Linked DNA regions of Variovorax paradoxus B4. The main gene of each other region encodes a partner of the protein of the gene in region 2 in a complex. Links are inferred from orthologs where the notes say so. Each region holds a gene or a part of one and is shown on either strand. Other genes may lie near its edges. The genes, in order: dapF and VAPA_RS21595.

The links.
Region 1: the proteins of VAPA_RS21595 (region 2) and dapF are in contact, whole or in part, in a solved structure (PDB 5YGU), measured with the Escherichia coli proteins. The link is inferred for Variovorax paradoxus B4 from one-to-one orthologs.

What each region holds. Positions count from the first base shown.
Region 1 is NC_022247.1:1,046,928-1,054,028, reverse strand. What follows is about bases 1,945-4,803. They hold dapF (diaminopimelate epimerase), read right to left. Parts: upstream 3,887-4,803; coding sequence 3,002-3,886; downstream 1,945-3,001. Other genes in these bases: VAPA_RS04700 (I78 family peptidase inhibitor), read right to left, coding at 4,574-4,803; VAPA_RS04705 (2-hydroxychromene-2-carboxylate isomerase), read right to left, coding at 3,894-4,550; VAPA_RS04715 (DUF484 family protein), read right to left, coding at 2,307-3,005; VAPA_RS04720 (YdcF family protein), read right to left, coding at 1,945-2,310. In the rest of the region: VAPA_RS04730 (class I SAM-dependent rRNA methyltransferase), read right to left, coding at 1-654; VAPA_RS04725 (tyrosine recombinase XerC), read right to left, coding at 651-1,691; more of VAPA_RS04720, read right to left, coding at 1,675-1,944; more of VAPA_RS04700, read right to left, coding at 4,804-4,951; VAPA_RS04695 (LysR substrate-binding domain-containing protein), read left to right, coding at 5,264-5,950; VAPA_RS04690 (alpha/beta hydrolase domain-containing protein), read right to left, coding at 5,913-7,101. UniProt on the Escherichia coli protein: Involved in the succinylase branch of the L-lysine biosynthesis and in the biosynthesis of the pentapeptide incorporated in the peptidoglycan moiety. Catalyzes the stereoinversion of LL-2,6-diaminopimelate (L,L-DAP) to meso-diaminopimelate (meso-DAP).
Region 2 is NC_022247.1:4,628,363-4,635,330, reverse strand. The notes cover bases 4,212-6,937. They hold VAPA_RS21595 (RNA pyrophosphohydrolase), read right to left. Parts: upstream 6,048-6,937; coding sequence 5,376-6,047; downstream 4,212-5,375. Other genes in these bases: VAPA_RS21590 (proline--tRNA ligase), read left to right, coding at 6,194-6,937; VAPA_RS21600 (CNP1-like family protein), read right to left, coding at 4,835-5,359; proB (glutamate 5-kinase), read left to right, coding at 4,212-4,803. Also shown: type IV-A pilus assembly ATPase PilB, read right to left, coding at 1-460; VAPA_RS21625 (polyprenyl synthetase family protein), read right to left, coding at 700-1,692; rplU (50S ribosomal protein L21), read left to right, coding at 1,881-2,192; rpmA (50S ribosomal protein L27), read left to right, coding at 2,205-2,462; Obg family GTPase CgtA, read left to right, coding at 2,533-3,621; more of proB, read left to right, coding at 3,664-4,211; more of VAPA_RS21590, read left to right, coding at 6,938-6,968. UniProt on the Escherichia coli protein: Master regulator of 5'-end-dependent mRNA decay.

The DNA.
Region 1 (7,101 bases), 3.6 Mb from region 2 along the record:
AAAGCGACGATGCTGCGCCAGTTCGGCAAAGCGCTGGCGGCTGTCGCGCTGGTCGAGGTAGAAGCCGGTCTTGTGGCCGGTGGCGATGTCGAGCGAGAGCTTCCAGCCGTGCTCGCGGATCGTGATCTCGGTGGCGCCCTCCCCGCGCAGCCAGCCGGTGACCGGCTTCAGGCCTTCGCGTTCGCGGCCGCTGGCATCGGAGCGCTCGTAGAGCTTGTGCAGGCCGGTCGCCGCGAGCAGCGCATCGGCAATCGCGGCCTTCCAGCGCTCGACGCCGGCCGACAGGAACTGCGCCACCAGCGTGTCGCCGTACCGGTCGACGATCAGGCCCGGCAGCCCGTCGGCCTCGCCGTGGATCAGCCGGACCCCGTCGCTCTGCAGGTCGAAAAGCGCCCTGGCCGCCACTGCGCGGGCGCACACCGACGCCAGGAATGCGGCATCGATGCGCTGCGTTTCGACAAAGCTCCAGGCCCGCGCGCGAATCTTGGAAACCGGGCTGAAGGCGGCCCAGGCCAGGAAGGCGCCGTCGTGGGATTCGACGCGCACCGTCTCGCCCGAATCGGCACCGCCGCGTGCAATGGCGGATTCGAAGATCCAGGGATGGCGGCGCTGCAGCGAGCGCTCCTTGCCGGGCTTGAGGCGGAGGGTTTTCATTTTGTTTGCTTGTTGTCGTTCTTTGGCTTGGCCCGCACGCCTTCGGGGCGTGCTTGCGCGCGCGTGCCCTCGGGGCGCGCCTGCGCGCGCGGGTGTGCCGCGTCATACACTTTGGCCAGATGCTGGAAGTCCAGCCGCGTATAGACCTGCGTGGTGGCGATGTTGGCGTGGCCCAGCAGTTCCTGCACCGCGCGCAGGTCGCTGCTCGACTGCAGCACATGGCTGGCGAACGAATGCCGCAGCATGTGCGGATGCACCGGCGCCGCAAGGCCGGCCTTGAGGCTGCGCTCGCGCAGCAGCTTCCACACCGCCTGCGAGGACATGCGCACGCCCTTGGCGCTGATGAAAAGCGCCGCCGCGCCCGCCGGGTCGCGCAGCGCGGCCGTCGACAGCGCCGCGCAATCGCCGCGCACCGCGAACCAGTCGCGCAGCGCCTCGGCCGCCTTGCTGCCGATGGGCACGATGCGCCGCTTGCTGCCCTTGCCGAGCACGTTGGCTTCCAGCGCATCGAGATCGACCCAGCCGCGGGCCGTGGTGCTGGCGCGCGCATCGAGGCCGGTGAGCTCGCTCACGCGCAGGCCGCAGCCGTAGAGCACCTCGACGATCGCGCTGTCGCGCGCCTCGGTCCAGGGGTCGGCCTCGGGGTCGTACATTTCGGCGAGCCGCACCGCATCGTCGACCGCCAGCGCCTTGGGCAGCGGCCGCGCGGCCTTGGGCGCATGCACGTCCTTCACGGGGTTGAAGCCCACCAGCCCCTCGTTGCCGAGCCAGCGGTAGAAACTGCGCCAGCACGAGAGCACCAGCGCAATGCCGCGCGGCTCGCGCCCCGCGCCGTGCAGCTGGGCCATCCAGCGCCGGACGTGCGCGGTCTGCACGCGGTCGAGCGAAAGACCGGCCTCCGCGGCATTGGCCGCGAGCGCCTGCAGATGGATGGCGTAGAGCTCGACCGTGCGCGCCGCCAGCCGGCGCTCGACGCGCACGTGCTCCAGGTACTTGTCGACCCAGCCGGTCCCCGCCGTCTCAGTGGAGGTAGCCATTGAACGCATTGTTCACGACAGCCAGAGGCTCGCGCAACGCACCCTTGAAAACCATGCCCCAGCGGCGCCAGCAGCGCGTGCTCGCAGCCGCGTACTGAACGTCGAAGTCCTTGTCGAAACCGCTGGCCCGCGCGAGGCGCTCCACGCGCCACAGGTGATAGGGCTCCGACACCACGATCACGCCGTGGATGCCCGCCGCCTTCAGCAGCGGGCGCGACATCGCGAGGTTCAGGCGGGTCGAAGTCGATGCCGGCTCCAGCAGCAGCGGCCCTGCATAGCCCTGGGCCCGCGCATGCCGCTGCATCACCTCGGCCTCGATGCGGCCGTCTTCCTTGTCGACGCCGCCCGACAGCACGAGCTGCTTCGCGAGGCCCGCATTGGCCAGCGCGATGGCGGCATCGACCCGGCCCGTCAGGCATGGGTTGGGCTTGCCATCGAGAAAGGCACGGTTGCCCAGGATCAGCGCGGCGTCGGCCGGCCGTTGCGGCGGATTGGCCAGCGCCTCGACCGCGCGCCGCCAGATGACGGCGGCAATGACCAGGTAGGCCAGCAGTCCGGCCAGCAGCACCGTCCACAGCACGGGCCACGCGGCCCGCCAGGACCGGCGCCGCCCGCTCAAGGCCGCAGCCGCGACAGCGCGCCCGACGCCAGTTCGGCGATGCGTTCGAGAAAGTCGGTGCCCATTTCGGCGTTGAAGCGCTGCGCGTCCGGCGAGGCCAGCACCAGCAGGCCGAAGGCCGGCGACTCGGCATCGGGCCGCAGCGGGATCAGCGCGATCGACATCGCGCCGGCCGGCTCGGGCAGCCAGTTGGCCGCCTCGAAGCCCGAATTGAGCCCGCAGTAGGGCGAGGTCAGCGAGGTGGCCAGCGCCTTCACGTCGTCGCTTACCCACTGCGCATAGGCCTCGTTGAGGTAGTCGGCACCGCAGTCCCACACCTTGATGGCGGTCTGCGGCACCAGGAACAGCGACTGCAGGTCGACCGCGATGCGGTACGGCAGGCTGCGCGGGTCGCGCGTGGTCAGCAAGCCGCTGGTCCAGCGCTGCAGGCGGTCGGCGATGACCACGTTCTCGGTGCCGTGGCGCACCATGTCCATCAGGCGATGCTCCAGCGCCTTGATCTTCTCGCGCAGCATCTCGGCCTGGCGCTCCTGCAGGCTCACGGCGCGGTTGCCGTGCGGGCTGGTGAGCTGCACCTGCGCCAGCAGCTGTGCGTGCCGCTCGAAGAAGTCGGGCGTGTTCGCCAGGTAATTGGCGATGTCGTCTTCGGTGATCGGGTTCATGGCGTCGTCTTTGTTGTTTCTGAAGTGGGTCATGGCAGCTCGGGCACCTCGATGTCTCCCTCGAAAACCGTGGTGGCCGGGCCGGTCATGAGCACCGGATGGCCCTCGCCTTCCCAGCCGATCGTGAGCACGCCGCCATGCGTCTGCACATCGACCCGGCGCTCCAGCAGGCCGAGCCGGATGCCCGCCACCACCGCCGCGCAGGCGCCGGTGCCGCAGGCCAGCGTTTCGCCGGCGCCGCGCTCGAACACGCGCAGCTTGACGTGCGTGCGGTCGACCACCTGCATGAAGCCGGCATTCACCCGCTGCGGAAAGCGCGGATGGTGCTCGATCTGCGGGCCCTGCCGGGCCACGGGCGCGGTGTCGACGTTGTCGACCACCTGTACCGCATGCGGGTTGCCCATCGACAGCACCGCGAGCGAAACAATGGCCGAGTCGGCATGCGTGCCGAGGGCCAGGTGCCAGGTGTGCCAGGAGCCGTCGGGCTGCGGATCGAGGCCGGCGGTATCGAAGGGCACGCGCGCGGGCTCGAAGATGGGCGGCCCCATGTCGACCGTGACCCGCCCGTCCTCGCTCATGCGCGGCTCGATGATGCCGGCCAGCGTTTCGACGCGCACCGTGTCCTTGTCGGTCAGGTGGTGCTCGCGCACGAAGCGCATGAAGCAGCGCGCGCCGTTGCCGCACTGCTCCACCTCGCCACCGTCGGCGTTGTGGATCACGTACTGGAAATCGACGCCCTCGGCCGCCCCCTGGGAGGGGGGCCGCACCGTGAGGATCTGGTCGGCGCCGACGCCGAAATGGCGGTCGGCCAGGAAGCGGTACTGCGCGGCCGTGAGGCCCAGCGTGCCGCGCGTTTCGTCCAGCACGACGAAATCGTTGCCGGCACCCTGCATCTTGGTAAAGCGGATTCGCATCGGGCGATTATCCGCCCGAGGATTGGCGGCGCTTGTCGAGCGCCCGGTCGAGAAAGGCCAACCGGTCCTGGCCCCAGAAGCGCTCGCCGTCCAGCACGAAGGTCGGTGCGCCGAACACGCCGGCCTGGACGGCGTCGGCGCTGTTGGCGCGGTAGACCGCCAGCGTCTCGCCCGCCTGCTCCAGCGCCTGCAGCGAGGCGCCGTCGTAGCCGTTTTCCTCGGCCACCGCGATGCGCACCTCGGCCTCGGAGGTGTCGCGTTCCTCGGCCCACAGCGCGCGCAGCAGCGCATGCGAGAGCGGCTGGGCATCGAGCCCCTGCAATTGCGCGGCAATCACCATCCAGCCCGGGTACTTGTTCCAGTTCGGATCGACCGGCGCGCCCTTCGGGTAGTACGCGGGCTCCAGGTTGAGCGGCATGCCGAGGTAGTCGCGCCAGCGCGCCAGTTCGAGCGCGTGGTAGGTGCGGCGCGGTTCGGGCCGCGTCTTCAGCGGAATGCCGCCGGTCTGCGGCACGACGGCCTGGAAGTCGTAGGGCTTCAGCGTGAGCCGCACATGGTGGCGCCGCACGATGTCCTGCAGCTGCGGGCCGCCCAGGTAGGCCCAGGGCGAGGAAAGGCTGTAGTAGCAGTCGAGCGCGATGGTGGGGGTCGGATGGGTGGTCATCGCGGAATTATTGATAACTTCCTTCAGCCGCAGCGCGCGGCGGTGATGCGGCCCTGCGGATCGACGTCGACATTGAGCCGCCCCGGATCGGCCGGCACCGGCAGCGGCGCGCCGACGGCCGAGGTGCGCGCGGACCTGGAACCGGTGCGCGTGCGCATCTGCTCCAGCAGCAGCGGATCGAGGGCCTGGCCGAGTGCATAGCGCGCCTGCGCGGCCTGGCAGGTTTCTTCGCTGGGCACGGTCACGAAGGTCGGCGGCGGCGGCACCTCGGAGGTGAGCGGACGGAATTCGGGCTTTGTCTCGCAGCCCGCCATGAAGAGCGAAGCCGCGCACAGGGCGGCCGCCACGACGCCGCGCGCAGGCGGGGAAAAGATGAAACCGGGTTGATGGAGGATGGGCATGGTGTCTGTCTTGCGTCTTTCAATGGATCGTAGCGTCGGCGGTGGTCAAATCCACCCGCCATGATCAATCTGAATCGTTTCGATCTCATCTCCCTGCGCCTTTTCGTCGCAGTCGTCGATGGAGGAAGCCTGACCGCGGGCGCAGATCGATTCGGCGTTTCGCTCCCGGCGGCAAGCAAGCGCATCACCGATCTCGAACAGCATTGCGGCATGGCGCTGCTCCAGCGCGGGCAGCGCGGCGTGGTCGCCACGCCGGAGGGACAGACCTTGCACCGGCATGCGATCGAGGTGATCGCGCGCCTGGAACAGCTCGTGCAGGCCGTCGACGATCTTCAATCAGGTGCCACCGGCCACCTGCGGCTGTGCGCCAACCCTTCCGCTTTCGGCGGCTTCCTGCCCAGCGTGCTGGCCGAGTACGCCCGCCGCTATCCCCACGTGGTGATCGACATGGAAGATGCCTTGAGCGAAGACGGCATTCGCGCCGTGCTGAAAGGCACGGCGGAGCTTGCCGTCATTGGCGACAACGTGCCGCACGAGGGCCTGGAGACCATCGTCTGCAATGTCGACCAGCTGGTGCTGCTGGTGCCGGCAGGCCACGCGCTGGACAACCGGCAGAACGCCTGCCTCGCGGACGTGCTCGACCATGACCTGGTCACGCTGGCACGAAGCGCATCGCTCACGCGCAAGGTGATGGCGGCGGCCGACGCGGTCAAGCGCACGCCCCGCATACGGGTGCAGGTGCGCAGCTTCGATTCGATGTGCCGCATGGTCTCGTTCGGGCTCGGCCTGGCGATCCTGCCACGCGCGGCTGCCGCTCTCTATGCCCAGGCCCTCGGCCTCGTGCAGGTTGGCCTCGAAGGCATCGAGATGGAACGCGTGCTGCTGCTGGCCATGCGCAGCCGCCCGGAGCTCTCTGCGCCGGCGGCCGCGCTGGTGGAAATGATCGAGAGCACGGCCGCGTTCAGCGGAGCACGGCACTCTCCGAGGCCTGCCGGATAAGGCGGTCGCGGTCCGCGGGGAGAAGAAAGCCCTCGGCGGCCGCCTTCTCGGCGGCGGCTCGCGCTGCGGCGACGTAGCCCTCGTGGCTGCCGTAGCGTTCCTCGAGCGACAGGCGCGGGTCGCCACTCGCGATCCGCTCGGCACGCGTGCGTGCGAACGGCACATAGCCGCCCACATAGTTGCACACCTGGCCTCGATGGAAACCCCCAGCGGTGACATTGAACCCCAGGTAAGTGCCCAACGGCGCCATCACGAGCACCGTGGGAACGCCGCCGATCTCGTTGCCGTCGGCATCGACCTTCGGCACTTTCATCGGGATCACCTTCTTGATGGACGGTGGCACATTGGTGGGCACGCCGGAGGCTTCCGCGTGATTGAATTGCGGGCCCCAGTCGTAGTCGAACACCGGAAACGCAAAGTTCTCCGGCAGGAAGATCGAGTCCGGGATGCCGGGCACCCCGCTCGGAAAGCCCATCGCCTTCCTGTTGGCGTCGACCAGCGTCTTGGCCGCAAGCGTGGGCCATCGGCTGGGCGGCGGCGGCGTTCCGTTCAGCACCCAGTCGCGCATGGCCAGGCGCAGCACATTGGTGATCTCGGTGTGCGGCACCGGGTTGGCTGCCAACGTGCCGCGGCCGAAATTGTTGCCGGGGCAGCTCGGGCCGGCGCTGGCCGCAGGCATGTGCGTGAAGCCGCCCGCGCCGCCGCCGTGGTGGCTGCTCGGCACGTAGTAGCGCCGAACGTTGCGCGGCAGCGGAATGTCCGCGTCGCCGGCCGTGCCGATCCACTCGGGCGTCAGCTTCAGCGCGTACACCTCGGCCGATCCGAAATGCTCGATCACCTTCGGGCAGGTGTCGTTGGTGTCGCAGCGCGAGAAGATGCTGCCGGTGGGTTGCTTGCGCACCGGATCCGGCCAGTCCACCCACCACTGCGGGCCTTCGCTGCCCTGCTGGTAGAGCTCCAGCACACCGTCCGGCTGGGCCCAGCGTGAGTTGGCCGCCACCCGGCGGCCCGCGATGATCGGCCAGGCCCCGTCGTAGACCTTGCGGTTGCGCTCGTCCTGGTTCAGACCCATGAAGATGAACTGCCGCACCATGTTTCCGGACTGCGACACACCCCGCACCGCCGTGCCCTTGACAAAGCCGGCCACCGGA
Region 2 (6,968 bases):
CCGCGGCGGCTTCGATCATGCGCGACAGCTTGTCGTATTCGGCAATGACCCAGTCCACGCCCATCTGGGACGCGAACTTGATCTTTTCCACCGCCTGCTGGTCCGAGGGGTCGGCCGTTGCAACAATGAGACGGTTGTTGCGCTTGCTGAGAACCACGATCCGGTAGGCGTGGCACAGCTTCGGGTCAAGCAGGTCCTTGGGCAGGCGCTGGTGGTCGATGGCGTCCAGGTCCAGCAGCGGCGCGCCGAAGGCGCTGGAAAGCGTATGGGCGAGGTCGGCGGCCGAGACGGCGCCGCTGCCGGTCAGCTCGGCAATGAAGCTGGTGCGGCCGTTGAGCGACTTCTGGTAGATGTCTTCCGCAGTCTTCGCGGGAAGCTTGCCGGCCGAAACCAAGGCGCGCGCAAGGCCCGGGAGGGCGATTTGCGTGTTTTCTTTAACAGGAAGTTCGGCAGCAGCCATTCAGCGAATTGCAAGAGATGTGAAAAAGTGCTTCACGATCATCGCTGAACGACCCGTCCCTGTAAATCGCTACGCAGCAACAGGCACGGGCATTATTTGTGCCAGCCAAAGGCTGGTCGGGGTGAGAGGATTCGAACCTCCGGCCTCTACGTCCCGAACGTAGCGCTCTACCAGGCTAAGCTACACCCCGATTGGTTGCAAAAAAAGAGAAGTCGTCCTTGCCAACTCTTGTGAGGTGTTCAGGCACGTCGCTCAAGCAACTGAGCTGCCAATTGTAGCAAACCGTCGGCATGCAAATTGGACGGAAAGTCGCGCAATGCGTGAATTGCGCGCTTTGCCTCGTCGGCCGCGGCGGCGCGCGAGGCTTCCAGGGCGCCGGTGGCGTGGACGATTTCGACGATCTTGCCCAGCTGGGCGGTGTCGCCGGCCTCGATGGCTGCACGCACCAGCGTCGCCTGGGCAGGGCTGCCGCGCCGCATGGCGAAGATCAGCGGCAGCGTGGTCTTGCCTTCGCGCAGGTCGTCGCCCACGTTCTTTCCCGTTTCGTGTGCGTCGCCGGCGTAGTCGAGCACGTCGTCGATCACCTGGAAGGCCGTGCCCAGGGCCTGGCCGTAGGTGGCGCAGGCTTCCTCGACTTCGGGCGTGGCGCCCGCCAGCACGGCGGCGAGCCGTGTGCTGGCCTCGAAAAGCTTGGCGGTCTTGGAGCGGATCACGCGCAGGTAGGCCGATTCGTCCAGCGTCGCGTCGTGCATGTTCATCAGCTGGAGCACTTCGCCTTCCGCGATCACGTTGGTCGCCTCGGCCAGAATCTGCATGATGCGCATGTTGTTTGCATCCAACATCATCTGGAAGGCGCGCGAATAAAGGAAGTCGCCCACCAGCACGCTGGCCGGGTTGCCGAACGATTCGTTGGCCGTCGGGCGCCCGCGCCGCAGGGTCGATTCGTCGACGACGTCGTCGTGCAGCAGGGTGGCCGTGTGGATGAATTCCACCACCGCCGCCAGGTTGAAGCGCTGCTCGCCCGTGTAGCCGAGCGCGCCCGACATGAGGAGCAGCAGCGCCGGGCGCAGGCGTTTGCCGCCGGCGGAGATGATGTACTTCGAAACCTGGCTGACCAGGGGCACGCCGGTGTCGAGGCGCTGCGCAATCACACGGTCGACTTCGACCATGTCGCCGGCGATCAAATCCAGCACGGTGGCGGTGGGGGAGGTATCGGCGGCGTGAACTGGCAAGGCGTTTGCGCGCGGCGCGTCTGAATGCGAAAGTGACAGCGGCACAAGGCCGGAAGGCGCAGATTATAGGGAGGAGCGCGCGGCCTCCCGGCGGCCCTCCCGCTCGAACCATGTTAGCGCATGCAAACCGTGCTAGAATCTAGGGCTCTGCGGAATTCGCCGTAGAGCTCATTCCTTAAGAGGTTCACATGTACGCGGTCATAAAAACCGGCGGCAAGCAGTATCGCGTTGCTTCCGGCGAAAAAATTAAAGTAGAACAGATTGCTGCGGATGTAGGCCAGGAAATCGTGATCGATCAGGTTCTTGCAGTCGGCAACGGCAGCGAAATCAAGATCGGTACGCCCCTGGTGTCCGGCGCAACGGTGACAGTCACGGTACTGTCGCACGGCAAGCACGACAAGGTCGGCATCTTCAAGATGCGCCGTCGCAAGCACTATCAGAAACGTCAAGGCCATCGCCAGCAGTTCACCGAACTGCAAATCGGCGCGATCGCCGGCTAAGGAGCAGATTCCATGGCACAGAAAAAAGGCGGCGGCTCAACGCGAAACGGGCGCGATTCCAAGCCCAAGATGCTCGGTGTGAAGGCCTTCGGCGGCGAACTGATCAGCGCAGGCTCGATCATCGTGCGCCAGCGGGGCACCCAGTTCCACCCCGGCGTGAACGTCGGCGTGGGCAAGGACCACACGCTGTTTGCACTGGTGGACGGCCACGTGTCGTTCGGCGTCAAGGGCGCACTGAACAAGCACATGGTCAACGTGACCCCGGCATAAGCCCGAGTCACTTCGATCAGCTCGAAGCCCCGCTTTGCCGGGGCTTCTTCATTTGTACACTGGATACCCCATGAAGTTCGTCGACGAAGCCTTCATCGACATCGCCGCAGGCGATGGCGGCAACGGCTGCGTGTCGTTCCGTCATGAAAAATACAAGGAATTCGGCGGCCCCAATGGCGGCGACGGCGGCCGCGGCGGCCACGTCTACGCGGTAGCCGATTCCAATCTCAACACCCTGGTCGATTTCCGCTACTCGCGCCGCCACGAGGCCAGGCGCGGCGAGCACGGCATGGGCTCCGACATGTTCGGCGCCGCGGGCGACGACATCCTCCTCAAGATGCCCGTCGGCACCATCATCAGCGACGCCGAAACCGGTGAAGTGCTGTACGAGATGCTGAAGGAAGGCGAGGTCGTCACCATCGCCAAGGGCGGCGACGGCGGCTTCGGCAACATGCGCTTCAAGAGCGCCATCAACCGCGCCCCGCGCCAGAAGACACCGGGCTGGCCCGGCGAGAAGAAGAGCCTCAAGCTCGAGCTGAAGGTGCTCGCCGATGTCGGCCTGCTCGGCATGCCGAATGCGGGCAAGTCGACCTTGATCAGCGCCATCTCGAACGCGCGCCCGCGCATCGCCGACTACCCCTTCACCACGCTGCACCCGAACCTGGGCGTGGTGCGCGTCGGCCCGGAGCAGAGCTTCGTGGTGGCCGACCTGCCCGGCCTGATCGAAGGCGCGTCCGAAGGCGCTGGCCTCGGTCACCTCTTCCTGCGCCACCTGCAGCGCACGCGGCTGCTGCTGCATGTGATCGACATGGCACCGTTCGACGACGCCGTCGATCCGGTCGCCCAGGCCAAGGCCATCGTGGGCGAGCTGAAGAAGTACGACGCCGCGCTCTACGAAAAGCCGCGCTGGCTGGTGCTGAACAAGCTCGACATGGTGCCCGTGGACGAGCGCGCCGCGCGCGTGAAGGACTTCGTCAAGCGCCTGCGCTTCAAGGGCCCGGTGTTCGAGATCTCCGCGCTCACGCGCGAAGGCTGCGAGCATCTGGTGCAGGCCGTGTACCAGCAGGTCAAGGCGCAGCATGCGGCGGAACACGTGCCGGTCGAGGTCGATCCGCGCTTTGTCGAGCTGCCGCCCGAGCCTTCCTCTTCCTCCTCCTGACCGCCCACCAACACGCTGCATTCACGACCGCTACGCCCTCCAATGACCTCGAACTCCGGATCCACTGCCTTGCGGGATGCCCGCCGTATCGTCGTCAAGGTGGGCTCCAGCCTCGTGACCAACGAGGGGCGCGGTCTCGACGAGGCTGCCATCGGCGAATGGTGCCGGCAGTTGGCGGTGCTGGTGCAGGGCGGCCGCGAGGTCGTGATGGTGTCGAGCGGCGCCATTGCCGAAGGCATGAAGCGCCTCGGCTGGCGTACGCGGCCGCACGAGGTGCATGAACTCCAGGCCGCAGCGGCCGTCGGGCAGATGGGCCTGGCTCAGATGTACGAGACCAAGCTGCGCGAGAACCAGATCGGCAGCGCCCAGGTGCTGCTCACCCATGCCGACCTGGCCGACCGCGAGCGTTATCTCAATGCGCGCTCGACCCTCGTCACGCTGCTCGGGCTGGGCGTGGTGCCGGTCATCAACGAGAACGACACCGTCGTCAACGACGAGATCAAGTTCGGCGACAACGACACGCTGGGCGCGCTCGTGGCCAACCTGGTCGAAGCCGACGCGCTGGTCATCCTGACGGACCAGAAGGGCCTCTACACGGCCGACCCGCGCAAGGATCCGGACGCGAAGTTCGTGCACGAGGCGGCGGCCGGCGACCCGGCCCTCGAAGCGATGGCGGGCGGGGCGGGCTCCAGCCTCGGGCGCGGCGGCATGATCACCAAGATCCTTGCGGCCAAGCGCGCCGCCGGCTCGGGCGCCTCCACCGTGATCGCCTGGGGCCGCGAGCCCGACGCCCTGCTGCGCCTGACGCGCGGCGAATCCATCGGCACGCTGCTGGTGGCGCAGACGGCCAAGCACCAGGCGCGCAAGCGCTGGATGGCCGATCACCTGCAGTTGCGCGGCGCGGTCACCGTCGATGCCGGCGCGGCGGCCAAGGTGCGCGCCGAGGGCAAGAGCCTGCTGCCGATCGGCATGACCGGCGTCTCGGGAGAGTTTTCGCGCGGCGACGTGATCGCCGTGCGCGACATCGATGGCGTGGAACTCGCTCGCGGCCTTGCCAATTACTCGAGCGTCGAGGCCCGTCTGCTGTGCCGCAAGCCCTCGTCGGAATTCGAGCGCCTGCTGGGTTACGTGGCGGAGCCGGAAATGGTCCACCGCGACAACATGGTGCTGATGCGCGGCTGATGAAGGCGGGGCGCCGGGCCCCGTCGGTTCATTACTGCACTTCCCGAACCGGGTTGCGCAGGTTCTGGACCATCTCTCCGACCGAATTGCGCGGCGCATTGCCGCGGCACAGCGCCTGGCTCGACAGCGCCATGGCGTAGCGCGAGTTCAGGTCGCTGATGCGCTTCCACTCCAGCGTCTTCGTTTCCTGCCAGGCGCCGTTGTTGTAGCGGGCGTAGCTCTTCATTTCCCCGGTCGAGCAACGCACCCCTTCGTAGAACGCGTTGACGCCGCCGCCGTTGCGGTTCTGTGCCACCACCACGTAGCGCACGATGCCGTCGCGGGTGATGGCAATGGTTTTCGGATCGACGCCGAACTTCAGGCTCATGTAGGGCGGCATCGAGATCGGCTCGAGACGCTTTTCGTCGAAGGCGGGCGGGGGCGGGGCCTCGGTTTCCTTCCATTCGGCGTCGGTCTCGTAGCGCTTGGGCGCCGGCTGCATGCCGGCCTGCGCCCAGTCGGGGTTGTCCGTGTCGTGCGTGCCGGATGCGCATCCGGCAAGCAGGGCCAGGCACACGACGAGCAGGGCGCCCTCAGCGTTGCGACGGAAAGAAGGGCGCTTTGTTGTGGGGAGGAGGGGAAGGGTCATCGCTCGCAGAAGTAATGTCGGGATGCGGGTCGAAACTGCCACCAGGCGGCAGGTCCAGCCCCGCGGGCGCGCCGCCATCCGGCGTGTGGCGCTCGAATTCGCGGGCGCGCACGTTGCTGCGCAGGAAGCGGTTGCGGAAATCCTGCCGTGGCAGGTAGCGAGCAAGCTCGGTCAGTGCCATCTCGTAGACGCCGCGTTTGAATTCGACGACCACATCGAGCGGCACCCAGTAGTCGTGCCATCGCCAGGCGTCGAATTCGGGGTGGTCGGTCGCGCGCAGGTTCAGATCCCAGTCGTGACCGATCAATTGCAGCAAATACCAGATTTGCTTCTGGCCCTTGTAGTGGCCCCGTGCGTCACGGCGAATGAACCGATCCGGCACCTCGTAGCGCAACCAGTCACGGGTACGGGCCACGATGCGCACGTGCTCCGGATGGAGCCCGACTTCCTCGTGCAGTTCCCGGAACATGGCTTGCTCGGGACTTTCGCCGCGGTCTATGCCGCCTTGCGGAAACTGCCAGGAATGCGTGCGTATGCGTTTGCCCCAGAAAACCTGGTTTCTCTGGTTGAGCAGGATGATGCCGACGTTGGGCCTGAAGCCGTCCCGGTCGAGCATAATCAAACCCCAATTTTTGAACTGAGTCGATTATGCATGCCGGGTTGCACACGGCAAGCGGCCAGTTCGAGGCCCGCGGGTTCCCGGAGGTCTCTCCGCCGGCATCCGTCTTCCCCACGATTTTTGAATCCACCAGCGCGATCCCGATGAAAGCTTCCCGATTTTTTGTCTCCACCCTCAAGGAAGCGCCCGCTGACGCCGAGGTCGCGAGCCATCGGCTCATGATGCGCGCGGGCATGATCAAGAAGCTCGGCACGGGCATCTACACCTACATGCCGATGGGGCTGCGCGTGATCCGCAAGGTCGAGGCGATCGTGCGCGAGGAAATGAACCGCGCCGGCGCGGTCGAGCTCACGATGCCCGTGGTGCAGCCGGCCGAGTTCTGGCAGGAGACCGGCCGCTTCGACAAGATGGGCCCCGAGCTGCTGCGCATCAAGGACCGGCACGACCGCGACTTCGTGGTCCAGCCCACCAGCGAAGAGGTGGTGACCGACATCGCGCGCCAGGAAATTCGCAGCTACAAGCAGCTGCCGAAGAATTTCTACCAGATCCAGACCAAGTTCCGCGACGAGCGCCGTCCGCGCTTCGGCCTGATGCGCGGGCGCGAATTCATCATGAAGGACGCCTACAGCTTCGACCGCGACCTGGGCGCGGCCAAGGCCAGCTACCAAGTCATGGCCGATGCCTACCGCCGCATCTTCGACCGCTTCGGCCTGCGCTACCGTGCCGTGGCGGCCGACAGCGGCGCCATCGGCGGCGACCTGAGCGAAGAGTTCCAGGTGATTGCGGCCACCGGCGAAGACGCCATCGTCTACTGTCCCGGCAGCGACTACGCGGCCAACATGGAGAAGGCCGAGGCGCTCGCTCCGGCCGGCCCGCGCCCCGCGGCGGCCAAGCCGCTCGAAAAGACGCCCACCCCCG